Regions from separate parts of the Acetobacter ascendens genome, predicted to be linked through region 2. Evidence: riboswitches for the same ligand, from Rfam matches in the RefSeq annotation. Region 2 holds a riboswitch; each other region holds the start of a gene.
The links. Region 2 has a riboswitch for cobalamin ahead of A4S02_RS00585 (DUF2147 domain-containing protein). Riboswitches for the same ligand answer to the same signal wherever they lie in the genome.
Positions count from the first base shown of each region.

Region 1: linked by a shared signal. The riboswitch ahead of A4S02_RS15105 (Rieske 2Fe-2S domain-containing protein) and the one ahead of A4S02_RS00585 (DUF2147 domain-containing protein) in region 2 are both predicted to bind cobalamin.
Region 3: linked by a shared signal. The riboswitch ahead of A4S02_RS04930 (aromatic ring-hydroxylating oxygenase subunit alpha) and the one ahead of A4S02_RS00585 (DUF2147 domain-containing protein) in region 2 are both predicted to bind cobalamin.
Region 4: linked by a shared signal. The riboswitch ahead of A4S02_RS13195 (carbohydrate porin) and the one ahead of A4S02_RS00585 (DUF2147 domain-containing protein) in region 2 are both predicted to bind cobalamin.

Region 1 covers NZ_CP015164.1:1,742,865-1,748,069, forward strand. Annotated here, with positions in the region: gene A4S02_RS08365 (methionine synthase) at 303-1,331, opposite strand; gene A4S02_RS08370 (DUF1852 domain-containing protein) at 1,359-2,342, opposite strand; cobalamin riboswitch at 2,723-2,955, shown strand; partial or broken gene A4S02_RS15105 (Rieske 2Fe-2S domain-containing protein) at 3,303-4,097, shown strand; partial or broken gene A4S02_RS15110 (transposase) at 4,164-4,316, shown strand; gene A4S02_RS08390 (IS1380 family transposase) at 4,412-5,205, shown strand, end outside.
Region 2 covers NZ_CP015164.1:114,079-119,283, forward strand. Annotated here, with positions in the region: gene A4S02_RS00580 (IS1380 family transposase) at 38-1,423, opposite strand; gene A4S02_RS00585 (DUF2147 domain-containing protein) at 1,481-1,660, opposite strand; cobalamin riboswitch at 1,703-1,940, opposite strand; gene A4S02_RS00590 (carbohydrate porin) at 2,018-3,610, opposite strand; one part of gene A4S02_RS14670 (IS630 family transposase) at 4,033-4,373, shown strand; one part of gene A4S02_RS14670 (IS630 family transposase) at 4,372-4,981, shown strand; gene dctA (C4-dicarboxylate transporter DctA) at 5,023-5,205, opposite strand, start outside.
Region 3 covers NZ_CP015164.1:1,017,182-1,022,386, forward strand. Annotated here, with positions in the region: partial or broken gene A4S02_RS14845 (IS5 family transposase) at 1-23, opposite strand, end outside; gene A4S02_RS04910 (TetR/AcrR family transcriptional regulator) at 45-359, opposite strand; gene A4S02_RS04915 (adenosine deaminase) at 643-1,665, shown strand; one part of gene A4S02_RS04920 (IS3 family transposase) at 1,811-2,637, opposite strand; one part of gene A4S02_RS04920 (IS3 family transposase) at 2,637-2,898, opposite strand; cobalamin riboswitch at 3,049-3,281, shown strand; gene A4S02_RS04930 (aromatic ring-hydroxylating oxygenase subunit alpha) at 3,567-4,682, shown strand; gene A4S02_RS04935 (IS5-like element IS12528 family transposase) at 4,833-5,205, shown strand, end outside.
Region 4 covers NZ_CP015164.1:2,696,818-2,702,022, reverse strand. Annotated here, with positions in the region: partial or broken gene A4S02_RS13195 (carbohydrate porin) at 1-1,426, opposite strand, end outside; cobalamin riboswitch at 1,546-1,766, opposite strand; gene A4S02_RS13190 (LysR substrate-binding domain-containing protein) at 1,884-2,834, shown strand; gene gabT (4-aminobutyrate--2-oxoglutarate transaminase) at 2,992-4,278, shown strand; one part of gene A4S02_RS15400 (IS5 family transposase) at 4,714-5,053, shown strand; one part of gene A4S02_RS15400 (IS5 family transposase) at 5,053-5,205, shown strand, end outside.

The DNA.
Region 1 (5,205 bases), 1.2 Mb from region 2:
ACAAAATTCATATAATGATAAAAATGTATCATTTCAGTTCATTTTTATAAACTCTTATCGTGATGCTTCTGCGCGATCCATTCGGATAGTTTCCATAGTTTCGACTGACAACTATCGCTTTCTTCGTTCTGGATTTAAATACGGCCTCAATCTCCTGCCTGAAGCCTTCAGGAAAAAAGTGGGCGTTGCACCTCTTTCCGACTGCCATGACTGACACACTAAAAAGCAGGCTGTCGGAAGAGCGCACCGACGTGGTTGTCTCTACGCCTCTTCCACCACCGAAATCCCAATCCAGCGGTCTCTCAGACCGAGAGTTCTTTGCGAACAATTTCCACGCCTGCGCCTAAGGCATTGAGTTTGCCTCGGGCCACTTCACGCGACAAAGGAGCCATACCGCAGTTGGTGCAGGGATAAAGCTTGTCGGCATCGACAAACTGAAGTGCCTTTCGCAAGATGTCAGCGACCTTCTCGGGCGTCTCAATGGTATTGGTTGCCACATCAATAGCGCCGACCATGACTTTTTTTCCACGAATGAGTTCAATCAGATCCATCGGAACGCGGGAGTTCTGACACTCCAGTGAAATCAGATCGATATTGGATTTCTGAAGTCTGGGAAAGATCTCTTCATATTGTCTCCATTCCTGACCAAGAGTATTTTTCCAGTCAATATTGGCTTTGATGCCATAGCCGTAGCAGATATGGACTGCGGTTTCGCATTTCAGTCCTTCAATAGCTTTTTCTAATGTTGCGATACCCCAGTCGTTCACCTCATCAAAGAAAACATTGAAGGCGGGTTCATCAAACTGGATGATATCGACGCCTACCGCCTCCAGCTCTTTGGCTTCCTGATTGAGGATTTTGGCGAAGTCCCAGGCCAGTTTCTCGCGACTTTTATAGTGGCCGTCATAAAGTGTATCGATCATGGTCATAGGGCCAGGCAGCGCCCACTTGATGGGCTTCTTCGTCAGTGTGCGTAAAAACTTCGCATCCTCGACAAAGACCGGCTTCTCACGCGTCACGGTGCCTACGACTGACGGCACACTTGCATCGTAGCGGTTGCGAATTTTAACCATCTGACGGTTTTCGAAGTCGACACCACTGAGATGCTCAATAAACGTTGTGACGAAATGCTGACGTGTCTGCTCACCATCGCTGACGATATCAATTCCGGCACGATCCTGATCGTCCAGGGTCAGACTTAGCGCATCCTGTTTACCCTTGATCAGTTCCTCACCCTGCAATTTCCAGGGTGACCAGAGCGTCTCGGGTTTGGCAAGCCATGAAGGTTTGGGCAGGCTGCCGGCCGTTGAGGTAGGGAGCAGTGTTTTCATAAGAGATGGCCTTGTGTTTCTGATTGATCAAACGGCGTAACTGGCAGACCACTGCTCAAGAACATCGTGATACGGCTTGATGAAATTCTCTTCCGTATATTTCCCCTGTGCGGTCGCCAGCTGGCTGCGCTCCTCGCGATCGTAGACAATTCGGGTATTTGAATAGTCCTGATTCTTCAGGCTCGGCTGATAACAATCGGCAGCAGCAGAATTGGCATTGTAAATTTCAGGACGGTAAACTTTCTGGAAAGACTCCATCGTGCTGATGGTGCTGATAAGCTCAAGAGCGGAGTAATCAGACAGCAGATCGCCGGAGAAATAGAACGCCAATGGTGCCATGCTATTGGGTGGCATAAAATAGCGAACCTGCATTCCCATTTTTTCAAAATAGTAATCCGTCAGGGAAAATTCGCGCTGCTGATATTCAATACCCAATACAGGATGCTGATTTTCTGTTCGATGATAGATCCGATTGGTTGAGACACTAAGGCATATGACAGGGGGCTTCCTGAAATTATTTTTGTACGCCGTGGAATTCACAACGCTCTTAAAAAGATTTCCATGCAAGTTCCCGTAATTATCAGGAACGCTAAATTCTGGCTTATCTTTGTTATATTTCGGTAGCAACACGCTGAAGTCATAGTCCCGCACATACGAGGAAAAACTGTTCCCTGCGAGACCATCTATGCGCTTGTTGGCTTTTTTATCGACAATCGTCGTGTTCAGAACTTCGATCAGCGGAAAGCTGTCGCTTTTGCCAGAAAAATCGATATCCATGTCGACGGAAATGATTTCAAGCTCGACGGAATAGCGATCCCTATTGGGGTTATCCCAATGGGCCAGATCATTGAAACGATTGTCAATCATCAGCAGGACATTACGCAGGTTTTCCTGACGGCTTTCCCCTCTCGCCAGATTGGCGAAATTGGTCGTGAGGCGTGTCTTATCGGATGGATGATAGTTCTCATCAAAGCGAAGTCGATTGATACTGAATGTAAAGTCCTTAATCATTATGGCTCTGCATCTCTTTTACCACGAAAAACCAGAATTTGATTTATGGGGATTCAAGATGGCCCCAAATTTCGTTTCCAGTTCTCTCAGGTCGTGGTCATCATCATGTGTGCTGGTAAGCGCGGTGTCTGCTTTATGCCCGAATGATACAGTGAACAAAAATGATTTTATTTCATAAAAACATAAATATCGTTCATGGGTTGATGGAAGCAAAGCCTTACCCGGAGGAGATAAAGCCAGAGACATTATCAACGGGGCGCTTGTTTTCCGGCGTGTTGGCGAGTCAGACGGATGTTCTACATGCGAAAAACTGATATCTGCCTTCTGCCCCATCCATGATGTTCCAGCTTGCACGCTGGATGCGTTTGGCGGCATGTTACAGAGGCAAACGCTTCAATGGTCCCGCGCAAGCGGGTTAATAGGGAACTCCGTCACGCACTGGTCAGACGACCGTCCAGGCGCGAAGTCGGAGGCTGCTCCCGCAACTGTAGGCGGTATGCCGCTGGTTCGTTCGCCCTGAACGTGGACCACTGTTCCCATAGGGGACGGGAAGGTTGGAACCAGTTGGCCATGATCCGTGAGCCAGGAGACCTGCCATTGCTCAGCCACCAACCGTCGGGCGGGATGACCGAAGAGAGGAGAGAATATATGCCTGTCTGCCTCATGCCTCGGTCGTTCCTGATGAATCAGGCGACGGCTCTTTTCAGGCCAGAGTTTTTTACCCCATCATTTGTGGCCGATATACGAATGACGCTTTTGTGCTGCAGACAGCATTGATCCGTTAGAAACTTGAGATTCAGTCACCGGACAATGACCCATTCTGTCCGGTATTGGTAACGGGTACACTTGCTCAGAGAAACTGTGAGAGACGGCACAATGCTCCATGTCGGGGTGTTGCTTCGTTTCGCTTTGTGCTGAGCCAGTTGAAATGCCGAGGCAATGGAAAACGAGCTTCACTAAATTTCAGACCATTCAGTGTGCGCGGCACAGATCGATTTAAGACGAGTCAGAACCAATCCGGACTTCTGGTATCCTGTCGCCTGGTCCCGTGAATTGGGACGGGAAAAGGCAATCGATGTCCGGTTTGCAGGACGGCATATCGTCGTCGTGCGTCCCAAAAGCGGTGTGCCTTACGCTCTGGATGGCCTGTGCGCCCATCGGCAGGTTCTGCTCGCCAAAGGAGAGGTCCATGGTGATCTTCTAAGCTGTATCGCTCATGGTTTGAAATATAACCGAGACGGACAATGTGTTTCGCCCAATGTTTCTGCCGAAGCGCAATGTCTGCGTCTCAGGACCTGGGCCTGCCGGGAAAAAGATGGGCTCATTTTTGTTTTTATGGGGGATCAGTCTCTTGCGGACAAAACCCCATTCCCTGACTTTCCAAGGGTGAGAGACAGACGTTACCGCACGCGGCGCTTCCGCCAGGTGGTGAACTGTCATTACAGTTTCATGCATGAAAACCTGATGGATATGAATCACCAGGTTCTGCATAGCCGACTTGTCGGCAAAATGAAGCCACGGTTTCTGGGAATGGATCACGGAGATGATTTTGTTGAGGCCCGTTAAACGTTTGCACGAACGGGCGGCAAGCAGCCTTTGAGTGAGGCGCTGATTTACGGCCAGAGACGCCGTGATGGTCGGGATTTTGCCTATCGGGACGTCATGACCATCAGGACACAATATCCCTATCAGAGCCTGCGTATTGAAACGCAAGGGATTGAGGATCCCGTGATGGAGTTGTGGATCTGTATGGTAATCCCCCCATAAAAAGAGTGACTTTTGAATGAGAATTTTCTCAGCGTAAGAATTGAGGAGATTCTGATGAAGAGTGATCGCTTTACTGACGCCCAGATCATGGGTGTGATCCGCCAGGCTGAGGGCGGTGTCCCGGTTCCTGACCTGTGCCGGGAGCATGGGATTAGCAACGCCACGTTTTACCGGTGGCGCGCGAAATATGGCGGCATGGATGCTTCGACGCGGAAATCTCACGGAAGGGTTGTACATCGGGTTAGATTATGAAAAAGTCTATTTTGTGTAAAAGAAATTTTCGTAAGCTATAAGAAAACCCGATGCAGACAGAGTGTAGCGCAGGCGCGTATGAATTTCCAGCCTCCTATGGACGGCGTGTTGTAGCCCGTTTTGACGGGGGTCGCATGAGTTCGGATGGCGGTGTCATCCTGGTAAAGCAGGTCGATGATAGTCTGGGGTTCAGCCGCCGCTTTGCTGCATGTTTTCGCGATGAGCGGCATCCTGCCTTTGTGGAATACCGGGTTGAAGACCTTGTCCGTCAGCGGATCATGGGCCTGGCACTGGGCTATGAAGACCTTAATGACCATGACGCTTTACGTCATGATCCTGTCATGGGTCTGGTATCGGGACGTCTGTCAGGAAGCCGGGCCAACTGTGCGGCACTGGCAGGAAAATCCACGCTGAACCGGCTAGAGCGCAGTGGGCAGCAGGCAGATCGTTACTGCCGCATCATTGCTGATCATGAGGCCCTGGCTACCCTGTTCGTGACGCTTTTCATGGACCAGCATGAGCGCGCACCCGCCCGGATCGTTCTGGATGTGGATGCCACCGATGACCGTATCCATGGCCATCAGGAAGGCCGGGCCTTTCATGGATATTACGGCCATAACTGCTATCTTCCCCTGTATGTCTTCTGCGGGGACCATCTCCTCAGCGCTACCCTGCGCACGGCAGACAGGGACCCGAGGAAGGAAGCACTGGCAGACATCCGCCGGATCGTGGAGCAGATCAGGAGCCGCTGGCCCCGGGTGCGTATCCTGGTGCGTGGGGACAGCGGTTTCGCCCGGGACAGTCTGATGACATGGTGCGAAGACAACCACGTTGACTTCCTGTT
Region 2 (5,205 bases):
TGGTGGAAGCTATGTGGTCTGTGCACTGTCTGTTTCTTCAGATGGCCTGCCGGAGCCTTCGCAATCGTGCATGAGCGAGGGCGAATTCATGCTGACAGGGGAACATGTCCGGCATGGACAGGACAATCCGACGGACGCTGAGCGTTACACGTGTCGCGATTTTGAGCAGTCGTGCGCGTATGGTGCCACAGGTCGCCGTCTCCAGGCTGGTCTGGCCAAGGGCCAGTCTTTGCAGAGCGGTCAGCAGGACATAGGCTGCGGCCGAGAACCACAGCCGGAGCTGGTTGGCCCGGATGGTGTGGGACGAGGTCCTGTCTGAGAACAGATCCATCTGGCATTCCTTGATGCGGTTTTCCATATCCCCGCGTGCGCAGTAAATCTGTTCGTAGAGATGGCGGGGGTCGGACATTCCCTGCGGTAGCGTGGTGACAATGAAGCGATGATAGCGGTTGCCGTGGCGCCATTCGGCCTTGGCCACGACCCGCCTGCGGCGCGTCCAGCTGTCCTTTGTGATCCAGTCAAAGGAGGCGAAACCGCGCGCAGCTCTGCCTGTCGTGGCGGCTTCGTCACGAACCTCAGCGGACAAAGAGGCAATCCGGTCATACAGGCGGGTGTTGCCTGCAAGCCCAAACAGGAAGTCAACGTGGTTGTCTTCGCACCATGTCATCAGACTGTCCCGGGCGAAACCGCTGTCCCCACGCACCAGGATACGCACCCGGGGCCAGCGGCTCCTGATCTGCTCCACGATCCGGCGGATGTCTGCCAGTGCTTCCTTCCCCGGGTCCCTGTCTGCCGTGCGCAGGGTAGCGCTGAGGAGATGGTCCCCGCAGAAGATGTATAACGGCAGATAGCAGTTATGGCCGTAATATCCATGAAAGGCCCGGCCTTCCTGATGGCCATGGATACGGTCATCGGTGGCATCCACATCCAGAACGATCCGGGCGGGTGCGCGCTCATGCTGGTCCATGAAAAGCGTCACGAACAGGGTAGCCAGGGCCTCATGATCAGCAATGATCCGGCAGTAACGATCTGCCTGCTGCCCACTGCGCTCTAGCCGGTTCAGCGTGGATTTTCCTGCCAGTGCCGCACAGTTGGCCCGGCTTCCTGACAGACGTCCCGATACCAGACCCATGACAGGATCATGACGTAAAGCGTCATGGTCATTAAGGTCTTCATAGCCCAGTGCCAGGCCCATGATCCGCTGACGGACAAGGTCTTCAACCCGGTATTCCACAAAGCCGGGATGCCGTTCATCGCGAAAACAGGCAGCAAAGCGGCGGCTGAGCCCCAGAATGTCATCAGCCTGCTTCACCAGAATGACGCCCCCATCCGAACTCATGCGACCCCCGTCAAAACGGGCCACAACACGCCGTCCACAGGAGGCTGGAAACTCATACGCGCCTGCGCTACACTCTGTCTGCATCGGGTTCGTTTATTGCTTATGAAAAATTCTTTTGTGTAAAACAGACTTTTTCATAATCTAACCCGATGTACAACCCTTCTGTGAGATTTCCGCGTCGAACACGCCTTTGCCGTCTTCTGTAATCCATTGTCCCGTTATGGTTGGTGTGGAGGCGCTTTCTGCATGAGCATGAGTAGATAGGCTGCTCCATACAAGAAACAGTGCTGTTAGAAATGAGCTAAAGGCATGTTTGTGCATTTTACTGCCTTATCCTGCCGCTACCGGTTCATCCCGCCCAGTGTTATGTGCCTGATGGAGGCAGGTCTCCTGGCTTGGGGATATGGTGTGTCAGACCTTTTGCCTTCCCAGCCGTGTTACCGGCCAGTGGCTAGCCGTGACCGGCAGCAGGCCCAACTTCCCCTTACAGTTGCGGGAGCAGCTGCCGACTATGAGATTCTGCTTCAATATGAGGCAGAAACCCGTGCACGGCATTCCCTTTCAAGCCGCTTGCGCAGCACCATCCATCTGTTTGAGAATATATTCTAGCAATAAGCGGGCTTGGTGCCAGTATGGGAAAAGCAGGGCAGGTGAGATATTTTTGCGTCTCGCTTTGCTTTATAGGGCGGCAATAACTTTAAGCCCCGCCAGAATCGCATTGGGAATAACCGAGGTTTCTCCAGGGCGCATCATGTATTCAAATTCAGGTGTAATAACCAGGCCTGGTGTGACGGGAATACCGTAATATGCCTCCAGAATCGCAGAATGCGTTTGTGGCCCATTGATGTAGGGTCCAAGCGGAACGCCTGCGGCTTCTTGCATCCGCTGCCCATAGGCCAAACGAGGACTGAGTTGGTAATAGGAATACATCACGCCCAGACGATCCAATGGGCGGTGAGGGATAATGCCCAACAGAGAAGCGCCTGCATAAAATTCGTTTGAGAATGTGGAGTTACTTGGCGTGTTATGAATGAACCCGGCTAACACGTATCCCCCAGCCATTTGATGTTCGCCATGGCTGCGATACACCATTTGGTCTGCCTCTATATAAAATGTATCACGCGGTTTGAGCTTGTGCACATGCACAGATCCAGCAAAAGCGGCGGGAATGGTGCCAACTATATCGGGGTAAGGTGACGTGTCATGCCCAAAGCCAATTTTGTAATGGCCGGGAAGCTTGCGTGTGCCAAAAAATGGTTCCCACGTTAACTCAATAGGGGTTTGAATACCTGTATAAGGTTCATCGCCCCATGCCCAACCTGTGTTATCACGTGCTTTGGGGCCTATGCGATAAATACCCGTGCGCAGGGTAAGATCATGCGTGGGCCGAAAGCGCACTGTGCCGCCCCATGATGTTTTGGGGTAAACGCTCCAACCAGCCGGTTCTCGTATGGCCATGGGCGCAGAACACATGGTCATGAACGTACACAGCAAAATAGAAGTAGAATATGTGTGCGTAAGTGAAATGCGCCCTACATTGATATTGATGCGGTTATTGAGGAAAGATTTTTCCAGATACAGATCTGCCAGACGAGCCGCTGCCGGGCCGTGGATGCTCCATACTTCTGTAAGAAGTACATTTCTTTCCCCAACATGATCCCAACCAACCTGCCGGCCTTCACGGTTCATAACAATACCATGCAGGTACCATCCCTGTAGTGGACTCCAACCGGTTAACTTGCCCAGATCAAACAACATGCTGGCACGAATTTCGTGCGTGTAATCCATACCTTTTGAAAGGCCGCCAGCAAGATTGGCCATGCCTTCACCTTTATATGTTAATTCAAAGGTGAAGCCGTGTTCACTTAATCTGTCACGCCAGGGTTTAAGGCTGGGGGCCAGATTGCCAAAAGCCTGTTCAGCAACAAAATAGCCAGCGCTGATATCCTGCCTACGTAACGCTGTATTATTGTGGTTTAGCAGATAGGAAAGACTTTCTGTATCAAACAAAGCCTCCAGACGTTCTTCTGCTATTGGGCGCTTGTGTTTTTTCGGTGTTTCAGTGTTGATAATAGGTTTTGAAGACAGTTCGGGTTTCTCAAAAGATTTGGCGGGTTCATTCTGCTGGGCGCATGCAGTGGAAGCTTTAAGAGCAATATTCAATGTGAAAAGAACTGTTCCGGCATAGAGTAAACGGGCAATGGATAAAAAATTCTGCCGATAGCATGATCTTTTTTGTTCTGAATTTGAAATGATATCAGTTAAGGGCATCGCCCGATCCTCATGGCGCAAGAATGGCCATTGCCTGCGGTTAGCATGAAGCAACGGCGTATTTCTGAAGCAAGGGGAAAGAAATACAGAGATTAAAGCGAAAGGTGGCTGGCAACTTTCTCTTTAAAAAACAGGTTTTGTAATTTCTGCAAACATTTTCTCGTTTCCGCGTTTGTTTTTATTATTACGAATTATGGAAATTAAATTACGAATAGAAAGATTCAAGGATTTTTTTCTGTTATAACGAATATTCAAGAAAAAGTTTACGAAGTTACAATGTTACAACAAGTTTTGTGTCAAAACACGTATGCAAGAAATCCGTAGGAAGCTAGAGCATAATCCGATCTAATAGGTTCATTTTAAGATTCCCATACTGGTCGAAATCTGATTCATACTATGTGCCGGTATGGAGGCCGGCCCGTATGACCCGAGCCCTGTCTGCTGACCTTCGCCGCCGCACGATTGCGGCTGTTGCCTCTGGCATGACCCGTCGTGCGGCGGCGGTTCGTTTTGGTGTGTCTTCGTCGAGCGTTATCCGCTGGGTTGCTGAGTGGCAGGCCAGCGGTCGTGACCATGCGCTTAAACAGGGCGGCGATCGCCGTTCTCACCGGATTGAAGCGTGGTCAACCTTCCTGCTGGCCGCGATTGAAACAAAGGCCGATATTTCCCTTGTCGAACTGGCGGAGACACTTGCAGCGGAACACGGTGTCCGCTTTGCGCCGAGCACGATCTGGCGCTGTCTCGACCGTCACGACATGACCATCAAAAAAAACGGCGCACGCCAGCGAGCAGACACGGCCCGACGTCGCACAGCAGCGCGAGGCCTGGTTTGACAGCCAGCCTGACCTTGATCCGACCCGTCTGATCTTCATCGACGAAACAGCCGTCTCAACGAAGATGGCTCGCCTGCGGGGGCGGTCACAACGGGGCACGCGCTGTCGGATGTCCGTGCCCCACGGGCACTGGAAAACCACGACGTTCATCGGCGGACTGCGCCTCTCCGGCATGACAGCACCGATGATGCTGGACGGCCCAATGACCGGCGAATGGTTTGCCGCCTATACCCGCAAGGTGCTCGTTCCAACCCTGTCGCCGGGAGACGTCGTCATTCTGGACAATCTGTCCGCCCATAAAGGAGCCGTTGCCCGCGAGGCTGTGGAGGCAGTCGGCGCCAGGTTGTTGTTCCTGCCGCCCTACAGTCCTGATTTCAACCCGATCGAAAACATCTTCGCCAAAATGAAGGCGTGGATCAGACGGGTGGCACCGCGAACCCTCGACGCTCTTCAAAATACCGTCTGTGGAGCAATTGACGATATCTCTCATCGCCAGGCCGCCGCGTGCTTCACCGCCGCTGGATATGAACCAGACTGATCGGATTATGCTCTAGGAGAACTTCCTACGGAAAATAATAATCAGGCCGAAGGTGTTTTTGTAATCTGTGGTTGCGCGTGCAGGGCATCATGAAGTTGCGTGTCATCCAGCGCATTCTCCCAGCGTGAGACAACAATAGCAGCAACAGCGTTTCCAACCAGATTGGTGAGGGAACGACATTCAGACATAAAACGGTCAATACCTAGAATCAGGGCCATGCCCCC
Region 3 (5,205 bases), 900 kb from region 2:
CCTGTTCTGTCTCCTTCTTTCATCCCTACAATATGGGAAGAAATTCAAGATCTAACAGGCCCTAGCGTTTGTCTTACACAACCATCTTCTAACACAAGTCCTTCAAGTGGCTTTGCCAGCTTCCGGCACTCGTCTGTTATAACTGCAACAAACAGTCCTTCTTTACCACCAAAGCGCTCATATATGTTGCGTCGTGATCCCCCTACTTTTTGGATCACCATGTCCATGGAAGTGGCTTCATAACCATGTTCAAGGAAAAGGTTTGTGGCAGAATCCTTTAGCTTTTTCAGCCGTTCAGCCCCCTTGGGACGTAACCTTTTTTCTGATGATACAGAATATTGGGGGCTAGAAGACATCATAAACAAAAACCACTCCTTCACATTTTAGATATGGTATTATACCGTACCTAAAATGCAATAGATAAATTGCTTATCTGCCACCTATAGCCATTCGTAATGTATGGGCTTTCATGCACCCGCCCCTTTTAAATTTCATAGATTTCAAAACATTATTATATATTCGCCTTATATCATAATATTTTTAATTACATCTGGTGATATATGCGGCAATGGTCTTCATCTGCCGCTGCTGCAAATATATAGAGCAACTTGTCAAATGGTCGCAGAATGATAATAATACACCATGGTACACGATACATTCATCACCAATATTCCCAAAGCGGAACTACATCTACATATCGAAGGAAGCCTAGAGCCGGAGCTGATGTTCCGACTAGCTAAGCGCAACCGGATATCAATTCCTTTCCAATCTGTTGAAGATGTCAAAAAGGCTTATAATTTTAACAATCTTCAGGATTTTCTAGATATCTATTATGCTGGCGCTTCTGTTTTGCAAACTGCAGAAGATTTTCATGATCTGGCCACTGCCTATTTTGCACGTGCCGCAGCAGATGGCGTGACCCATACAGAAATCTTTTTTGATCCGCAAACGCACACAACACGGGGCATTCCCTTTGATGTGGTGATGGAAGGCCTACTATCTGGAATTGCAGAAGCAAAGGCCCAACATGGCATAAGCGTTCTGCTTATTATGTGCTTCTTGCGTCATCTGGACGAAGACTCTGCGTTTGCAACCTTTAAGTCAGCAGAAAAATGGATCCCTCATATCTCTGGCGTTGGCCTTGATTCATCTGAACTAGGCCACCCTCCTTCAAAATTTGCACGTGTTTTTGCCGCTGCTGGAAGTGCCGGCCTCATGCGAGTTGCACATGCGGGAGAGGAAGGTCCGCCATCTTATGTGGTGGAAGCCTTGGACTTGCTGAATATTAATCGTCTTGATCATGGTAATCGTGCATTGGAAGATGCCGCCCTAACGGCACGTCTGGCCCGAGAAGCGATGACACTAACGGTCTGCCCTTTGTCTAATCTGAAACTGTGCGTTGTAGATAATCTGAATAACCACCCAGTAAACCGCATGCTGGATGCTGGATTGCGTGTCACCATCAATTCAGATGATCCTGCGTATTTTGGTGGATATATAAACGATAACTTCCGAGCATTAGTGGCCGCAGGAAAAGTGTCGCGCGAAGACATTATCACTCTGGCCCGAAATAGTTTTCTGGGCTCGTTTCTGAAGGATGAGGATCTCGCAACACAAATTGAGGCACTCAACACTTTTGTTGCAGCACACACTGTAAGCCACTGAAATAAACAAAAAGACAAGCCGGAAAATACCTTTTCGTTCACAACGGTTATCGGCAGGTATTTTCCGGCATAAAAGGCTATTTTATATTCAGTCTCAACTGGCATTGGGTAATCCCCCCATTTTTAGTGGGGTGCTGAATGAGAATTCAGGCAGCTGTTTTTAGTTTCTGGGCGGGGGGTAGCCCGCTGTTCCCCATGTTGGGTCTGTCATGGTTATATGTCCAGAGCCATTGTGTTGCGACCTCCTGCACGTCCTGAATGCTTTCAAACAGATACTGCTCCAGCCATTCCTGCCGGACAGTTCTGTTGTAGCGTTCAATATAGGCGTTCTGCTGCGGATTACCCGGTTGCGTATAGATCAGGGTAATCCCCTGTTTTTCGGCCCATGAAACCAGCGTATGACTGACATATTCAGGGCCATTATCCATTCGGATGGCTTCTGGCCTGCCACGCCACTCCATAACCTGTTCCAGACAGCGGACAACCCGACAGGCTGGCAGGGAAAAATCAACCTCGATCGCCAGTCCTTCACGATTGAAGTCATCCAGAATGTTCAGGAGCCGAAAAGCACGTCCATCCATCAGCCTGTCCGCCATAAAATCCATGGACCAGACCCTGTTGGGAAGGGCCGGAACCGACAGCTTTTCTGGCTTTTCGCGAACCAGACGCTTGCGGGGTTTAATCCGCAGGTTGAGTTCCTGTTCCCGATAGATCCGATAAACCCGCTTATGATTCCAGAGCTGTCCCTGCACATTGCGCAGATACAGGAAACACAGACCAAATCCCCATCTCCTGTGAGCCTGGGTCAGTCCCACCAGAAGAGCGGCAATCCTGTCGTTCTCCGCTGCCAGTCGCGGACGATAGCGAAAGCAGGCCTCGGATATCCCAAAAATCCGACAGGCCAGCGCAATGCTGACCCCATGATGCGCCACAGCTTGTGCGGCCAGTTCCCGGCGCTGGGCTGGCCGCTTCATTTTTTTCCAAGGGCTTCCTTCAGGATATCCGTCTGCATGCTCAAATCCGCATACATGCGCTTCAGCCGACGGTTCTCCTCTTCCAAAGCCTTCATCTGACTGATCATCGAAGCATCCATGCCGCCATATTTCGCGCGCCACCGGTAAAACGTGGCGTTGCTAATCCCATGCTCCCGGCACAGGTCAGGAACCGGGACACCGCCCTCAGCCTGGCGGATCACACCCATGATCTGGGCGTCAGTAAAGCGATCACTCTTCATCAGAATCTCCTCAATTCTTACGCTGAGAAAATTCTCATTCAAAAGCCACTCTTTTTATGGGGGGATTACCATTGCACAAATTTGATATCAGCATTTCATCCTATTCTGTAATTCTGCTTTGCTCTTATCAAAAGATAAGTTACAAACTGCCTCACCAAAAACCACGATGGCCCCGCGCGAGCGGGTTAATAGGGAACACCGTCAGCATCTGGTCTTATCGTTTTTTTCAGATGCCTAGTCGGGGCTGCTCCCGCAACTGTAAGCGGTAGCCGCTGGTTCGTTCACGGATAACGTGAACCACTGTCTCCAAATGGAGATGGGAAGGTAGAGCCAAGCGGTTCTGATCCGCAAGCCAGGAGACCTGCCATCGTTCAGCCACCATACCGTCGGGCGGGATGTACCGAAGGTGGGGGAAGTTACTATGTCCAACTGCCTTACCTCGTATGCTGCAATATCTTCTACAGTCTGGTGCTTTGCCAGTTATCTGTGCAGGATAGTGTAAATAAACCCCTTTTTCCCCTGTCAGTACATCTATTCCAAAAGAGCATCATTTAGTGATGCGGCTTTGGATGACATTTGTCTGCTGATACGTACAGAACGGCAAGCATTATCAATTCTTATTGCCTTACTCTTTCGTTTCCAGCAGGCCTTAATGAATGGCCCAAACAATGCAAAATGGATTCCGCGCAGCCGGTTCAAACACCGTCGATCTCAAACAAACTGATTTAAGACGCGTCAAAAGTAATCCAAACTTCTGGTATCCTCTCGCATGGTCGCGCGAAGTAAAACGCGGAAAGGCCCTCGATGTTGTTTTTGCCGGGCATCATATTGTTATTGTCCGCCCGCTCACTGGGCTACCTTATGCCCTAGATGGACTTTGCCCTCATCGCCAAGTGCTCCTTGGTAAGGGAGACGTGCATAACAACCTCATCACCTGTATGGCGCATGGCATAACATTTAACCGCGAGGGACAATCTGTTGCACCAAACCCCCAGCCCGGAGCAACCTGCCTTAAGCTGAAAACATGGGCATGTCAGGAAAAAGGCGGCCTTCTTTTTGTGTTTATGGGAGACCAAACACTTGCCAACACCGTACCGTTGCCTAACTTTCCGCGGGTAAGCGACAGGCATTACCGGACGCGCCGTTTCGGACAGGTGGTGAATTGCCATTACAGTTTTATGCATGAAAACCTCATGGATATGAATCATCAAGTTTTGCACAGCAAACTTGTGGGCAAGATGAAACCGCGTTTTCTTGGCATGGAGAGTGGAGAAAATTTTGTTGAAGCGCGTTACACCTTTGCCAGAACAGGAGGCAAGCAGCCTATTAGTGAAGCACTGATTTATGGCCAAAGGCGGCGCGATGGCCGTGACTTTGCTTATCGTGATATCATGACCATTCGTACTCAATATCCTTATCAAACTCTCAGGATCGAAACGCAGGGCATTGATGAACCCGTTATGGAGCTATGGATTTCCTACGTTCCGCAAGATAGCGAAGAACTGACCAATCGTGTTTTTGGTTTGCTCTCTATCCGACGATTAAAAGTGCCCCTATTGCTAGATCTGGCATGGCCATTACTTATTGCTTTTACAGAACGTGTCTTTTTCGAAGATCGTGAAATTGTGGAGCTTGAGCAGCGCGCATGGAAAGATCTTGGCGGTGATCATAACGCCGAGGTTTTTCCGGTTATTCTGGCACTAAGGCAACTTTTGCGTGCACGAGGTATCTCGCCTGATACTGGAGGACTGAATCATGATACTCAAAAACGTGCATCTTCATAAAATGATTGCTCAAGGAAATTATTATACCCAACAAGGCTATCATCAATAAAAGCCATTGTACGTGCACCCCGGCCCATCGCCTGTTAGAGCCCTTTTGGAAATTCGCTATGATAGGTTTTCAAGAGGTTTTGAGCGTGATTCAAAGGCAGGATGTGGACGCCAGCACAACGAGGCCGCATGGCCGGAATTACACGCAAGACGAAACGCTATCCGTCTGATCTGACAGATGAGGAATGGGAGCGCATAGCGCCTCTGATGCCCCCTGCGAACCGGCGTGGTCGGAAACGGACAACCGATTTCCGTGAGATCATCAATGCTCTGCGCTATCTCGTGCGCTCAGGCTGCGGTTGGGAGATGCTTCCGGTTCATTTTGGCCCATGGCAAACGGTTTACTGGTGGTTCCGCAGGCTGATGCGCCGTTTCCTGTTCCAGACCATTCATGATGTCTGTCTGATGCTCGATCGTGAAGCGACAGGACGCGAAACCAGTCCATCGGGTGGTGTCATTGATAGCCAGAGTATCA
Region 4 (5,205 bases), 280 kb from region 2:
TCATTGCCCTGCACAGGTGCGCCAGAATTGCGATCATACCGCCGCTGGCCAGAAGAAGCCCGGCCAATGCCCCAGCCCAGACCAACCGTGTCATTGTCACGCCCCTTGAAGGGCGCCTTGAGGTTGATGCCCGCATCAATGGCAAAGCTGATCATGTTGCGGTCCCCACCATTGCCTGTAGCACGCGCAAAAATGCCAACAGACTGTGGAGACTGAAGTGAGGGCCGCCAGATCATCTGGTCAATAATACCATAAACCATCCAGTTGCCCCGATCCCACCGTGGAATACCCGTGGTATCAGCCGCACTCCCTAAAGCCTTCCCCTGATTGTTGTAGCGATAATCAGGGAATTTAGCCGTATCGTAATACCCACCCAGCTTGTAGATGCCCGGCAGACCGGGATCCTTGGTGACATGTGACATGTCATCGGGTTGGGGTTGAGGGCATATTGTAGTTCGGTAATCAGTAGCGCACCGGTGCCCATGTTGAAGTTGGCCCCATCCTCATCATGAGTGTTCTGATTGGTGGGGTCTGCGCTGTTGCCGCCGTTCTGGATACCAAAGGAGTTGTTGCGATTCCCCGGTGGGTTGTCATCTGCTGCCGCAAACATGAAGGTGAACTTGTCTGACGGACGATAGCGGATACGAATGGCGGGAGAAGACAGCGGCCAGGATGGGCCACCCGCATACAGGTTGACCGATGGGGCCATGGGCCAACCAAAGTTGGAGTTCAGATACAATGCCCCGTAATCACTGATCAGGAACTCGGTATCCAGATCCTGCTGCCCGATCTTTACATCCAGCTTGCCGTCCAGAAAGGACTGTTGATACCACAGCTCAAACAGACGGGTGGAGCGATCGGCCTCAAACCCGCTGACCGGGTTGAAGTTGGCCAGATGATCCTGCGAGATGGAGCGCCCACGCAACTGAAGGGCGCTAACATTGAATGTGCCGCCCTTCAGGCCGATCAGCTTTTCCAGATCCACTGTCAGGGTGGGCATGGTTACCCCATCATAGGCTGGGCCGGTGCCTGAGCCACTGGCGCCATCAGCCCCTGAGGCCGTGCCCCCTGTGGCGTTGCCCCACAGTTCATCCACTTCTTGAATATCAAAGCTGATGCCGTGTTTGGCCATCCAATCCCGCGCCCCCCACATGTTGCCCAGCAGGTGGTCACTCATGTCTGGCGTGTCATCGCCCTTTTTCTCGGCCGCCGCCGCTTCTGCCGCACGCTGGGAATCCCGCACCGTGGCCGGATCAATCTGCTCAATCAATGGCCCTGAATTGCCCAGACGGCGACGGTCCTGCTCCGCCTGTGTCTCTTCACTATGCGCTAAGGCGGGCAAGTTGCCTAATACCCCTCCGGCCAGAAGCAAACAGGGCAGAGAATATGGGACTTTCTTCCAAATTCTATTTGTAAAACAAGGCATTGCTACACTTCACCGCGCAGCATGAAGGCAAAACAACCAAAGGGATTACGGGAAAAACCTGCTAAAAGCAGATGAGTAAACATAGTACATGATCCACCTCCGGTTCCCTCGCCCGGCGGTTAAACAAGACAACAACGGCAGGTCTCCTGACTTGCGGGTCATTGCATATTGCTCAGCCTTCCCGATGTTGCCACCAGTGGCTGCCGCTGTGATGCGGCCAAGGAGTAATATGCTCTCCGCCTACAGTTGCGAGGGCAGTTGCCGACTTGGTTCCAACACTGGAGCCTCCGGCATTCCCTTTCAAACCCGCTTGCGCGGGACCGTTGCAAGACGGCGCAACCCTTACCTTATTTTTGTCTCATATTTCAATCTTTGCCTGAATATACGCGTATCACTCTTGCCAGAGGCCCCATTTTAACCCACCTGTCTCTCCAGACTTTTCCCAGACTGGCGACTTATGGACCAACGATACCGCATTCCACCTCTTGCCATGCTCAATGCCTTTACGGCATTTGCGCGCACGGGCGGTATCAGACGGGCTGCCGCAGAATTGCGCGTAGATCACGCAGCTATCAGCCGCCACATTCGGGATCTGGAAAATATTCTGGGCACCCCCTTGCGAGATAAGGAAACGGGAACCCTTACATTAGCAGGCCACACTTATTATTCCCGCATCACTCCGCTATTGGAAGAACTAGCCACAGCTACGGCAGATATTCGCAACCATACGCCCCCCCTTACCATTACCTGCGCGCATGGTTTTGCTTACCATTGGCTGTTGCCACGGCTTTCCACTTTTCGGCGCGCGCATCCTCAACTGGAAATTATGTTGCGCCCAGTAGATGCCAATACGGCGTTCCATGTTACCGGTGTGGAAACAGATAATCATGCGCATATCGGCTATGTGCGAGATGATGCTCCGTTAGCAGAGCCACGCAACACACGCAGCATGATTATTGCCAGGCCAGATGTTTTTCCGGTGGCTGCCCCCATCTGCCTGACAGAACTGGGTGGTCAACCGCGCACAACAGCAGATTTGCTACGTGCACCCTTGTTACAGGAAGAAGATGAAGCCGAATGGAAACTGTGGTTGCATGCGCAAAATGTTGCCTGCACAAAACTGCCAGCCGCAACGCGCCTCTGGCAGGCCCACATTACACTGGCTGCTGCGCGCGCCGGAGAAGGGATTGCTCTGGGCAATATTTTCCTGCTGGGGAATGATCTTGAAACAGGCCATTTGGTGCGTGTGCAACCTACGCAAACCCCTTTGCGAGAAGTGGCCTTAGGAGCCTACCTTCTGCGCGCATCTACTGCCACGTGGGAGAAAAAATCCCTCATCACATTCCGAAACTGGCTTTTGGAACAGGTAGAGCTGGAAACGCAAAACACACCCACCCTGCCCCAATAAGAAGTAAGGGTTCCGCAAAACAATATGTATGCGCTAAATTACTGGTGACTTTTTATCACCACAGAGGCAACAAAAAATCTCCTCCCCCTCCTGTGCGAAACATTTTACGAAACAGAAACAACTTTGCCCGCAACATAGTTCCCGGGAGCCCGTATTAATGGCCACGAATAAAGACCTTCTGAACCGCCGCACCAATGCTGTGCCACGCGGTGTTGCCACCTCCACCCCAGTTTTTGCAGATCGTGCAGAAAATGCCGAAATCTGGGATGTGGAAGGCAAGCGCTATGTTGATTTTGCAGGCGGTATTGCCGTTCTGAACGTTGGCCATCGCCACCCAAAAGTAATGGATGCTGTTAAAAAACAGCTAGACCGTTTTACCCACACGGCTTTTCAGGTTTCTGCTTACGAGCCCTATATTGAGCTGGCCGAAAAGCTGAATGCCCGCGCACCGTTTTCTGGCGATGCCAAAACCATCTTCTTCACTACGGGTGGGGAAGCCACAGAAAATGCTGTAAAAATTGCGCGTGCAGCAACTGGTCGTAATGGCGTCATTGCTTTTTGCGGTGGCTTCCATGGGCGCACACTGCTGGCTTCTGCACTTACGGGTAAGGTGCTGCCTTACAAGGCACCTTTCGGCACACTGCCGGGCGAAGTTTACCATATTCCCTTCCCCGATGATCATGACATCACGGTCGAAGACAGCCTGAAGATGCTGAACTTCCTGTTTGCGGCTGATATTTCCCCCAACAATGTGGCTGCCATTATTATTGAGCCCGTACAGGGTGAAGGTGGTTTCCGCGTTGCCCCTACAGCGCTGCTCAAACAACTGCGCGCTATTTGCGACCAACACGGCATCAAACTGATTGCCGATGAAGTGCAGAGCGGCTTTGCCCGTACTGGCAAACTGTTTGGTATTGAGCATTCTGGCGTAGAACCGGATCTGGTGTGCATTGCCAAATCTCTGGCAGGTGGCTTCCCGCTTTCCGGCGTAATCGGCCGTGCGGAACTAATGGATTCGGTTCCTCCGGGTGGTTTGGGTGGCACATATGCTGGCGCCCCGCTGGGCTGTGCTGCTGGTCTGGCTGTGTTGGATATTATTGAAGAAGAAAAGCTGCTGGACCGTGCCAACAGCATGGGCGAACGCCTGAAAGCCCGCATTGCAGGCTGGCACAAACGCACAGATATGCTGCCTGTCAGCATGCCACGTGGGCTGGGTGCAATGGTTGCCTTTGATATTCTGGAACGCCATGCAGGTGCAGAACAGCGTAAGGGCTTTGGTTCCAAACTGTGTGCCCGTGCCTGTGAAAAAGGCTTGATTCTGCTGGCTTGTGGTGTGCAGGGCGCTACCATTCGTATCCTGACACCACTTACGGCATCTGATGAACTGGTTGATGAAGGCTTGGACATCATCGAACAGATTCTGCTGGAAGAAGCAAAAGCCTAATCTGCATTTTTCTGCCGTAACCAGCAAAAAGGCGGCCTTTTTTAGGGCCGCCTTTTTATTTGCATTATCAGGTATTTATAAAATTAGGATAAATTCTCCAAATATACTGTCATAGTCAGGCCATCATTCCTGCTTATTCTTAAAAATAACGATTAAGAAAAACAGGAGGCCAGAATGACAGCGTTTGGCGCGTATTGGCTGCAAATACAAAATTCTTTTCGCAAACGACTTCACGCTTTGCATAATTTAAAAATGCGCAAAGCCGCACATATCAAACATTAAATATTCCGGCCCCTTGTTCTTCCTCCACCAATAAAAAAACCCGCCTACCACCTACGGCGTGTCGTCAGTTAAGCCCTGAGAGTGGCACGTGAGGGTTGTACTTTGTGTCTGCGTGTGCTGACTGTTTTCCCGTTTTTTTGGGGAGACAGACAGATGCGGCGCTATAGTTTACGCGATGACCAGTGGGAGCGGATAAAGGATCTTCTTCCTGGTCGAGAAGGCTATGTCGGCGGCACTGCGGTGAACAACCGTCTGTTCGTGGAGGCGGTGCTGTATCGCTATCGCGCGGGTATTCCATGGCGCGACCTTCCTGCCCGTTTCGGTGACTGGAAAAACGTGCACCGGCGTCTGCGCCGCTGGTGTGAAAGCGGCGTCATCGAACGGATATTTCGTTATCTGGCCGCTGATTACGACAACGAATACATGATGATCGACAGCACAATTGTCCGAGCGCATCAGCATAGTGCCGGAGCTCTCAAAAAAGGGGCACGGATCAGGCCATCGGACGATCACGAGGCGGGCTAACTACAAAGATCCATGCCATCTGCGACGCTCTGGGCAATCCAGTGGAACTCGGCATCACACCGGGACAGGATGCCGATATCACCCAGGCAGAACCACTTCTGGAAAACATCGAACCGGATG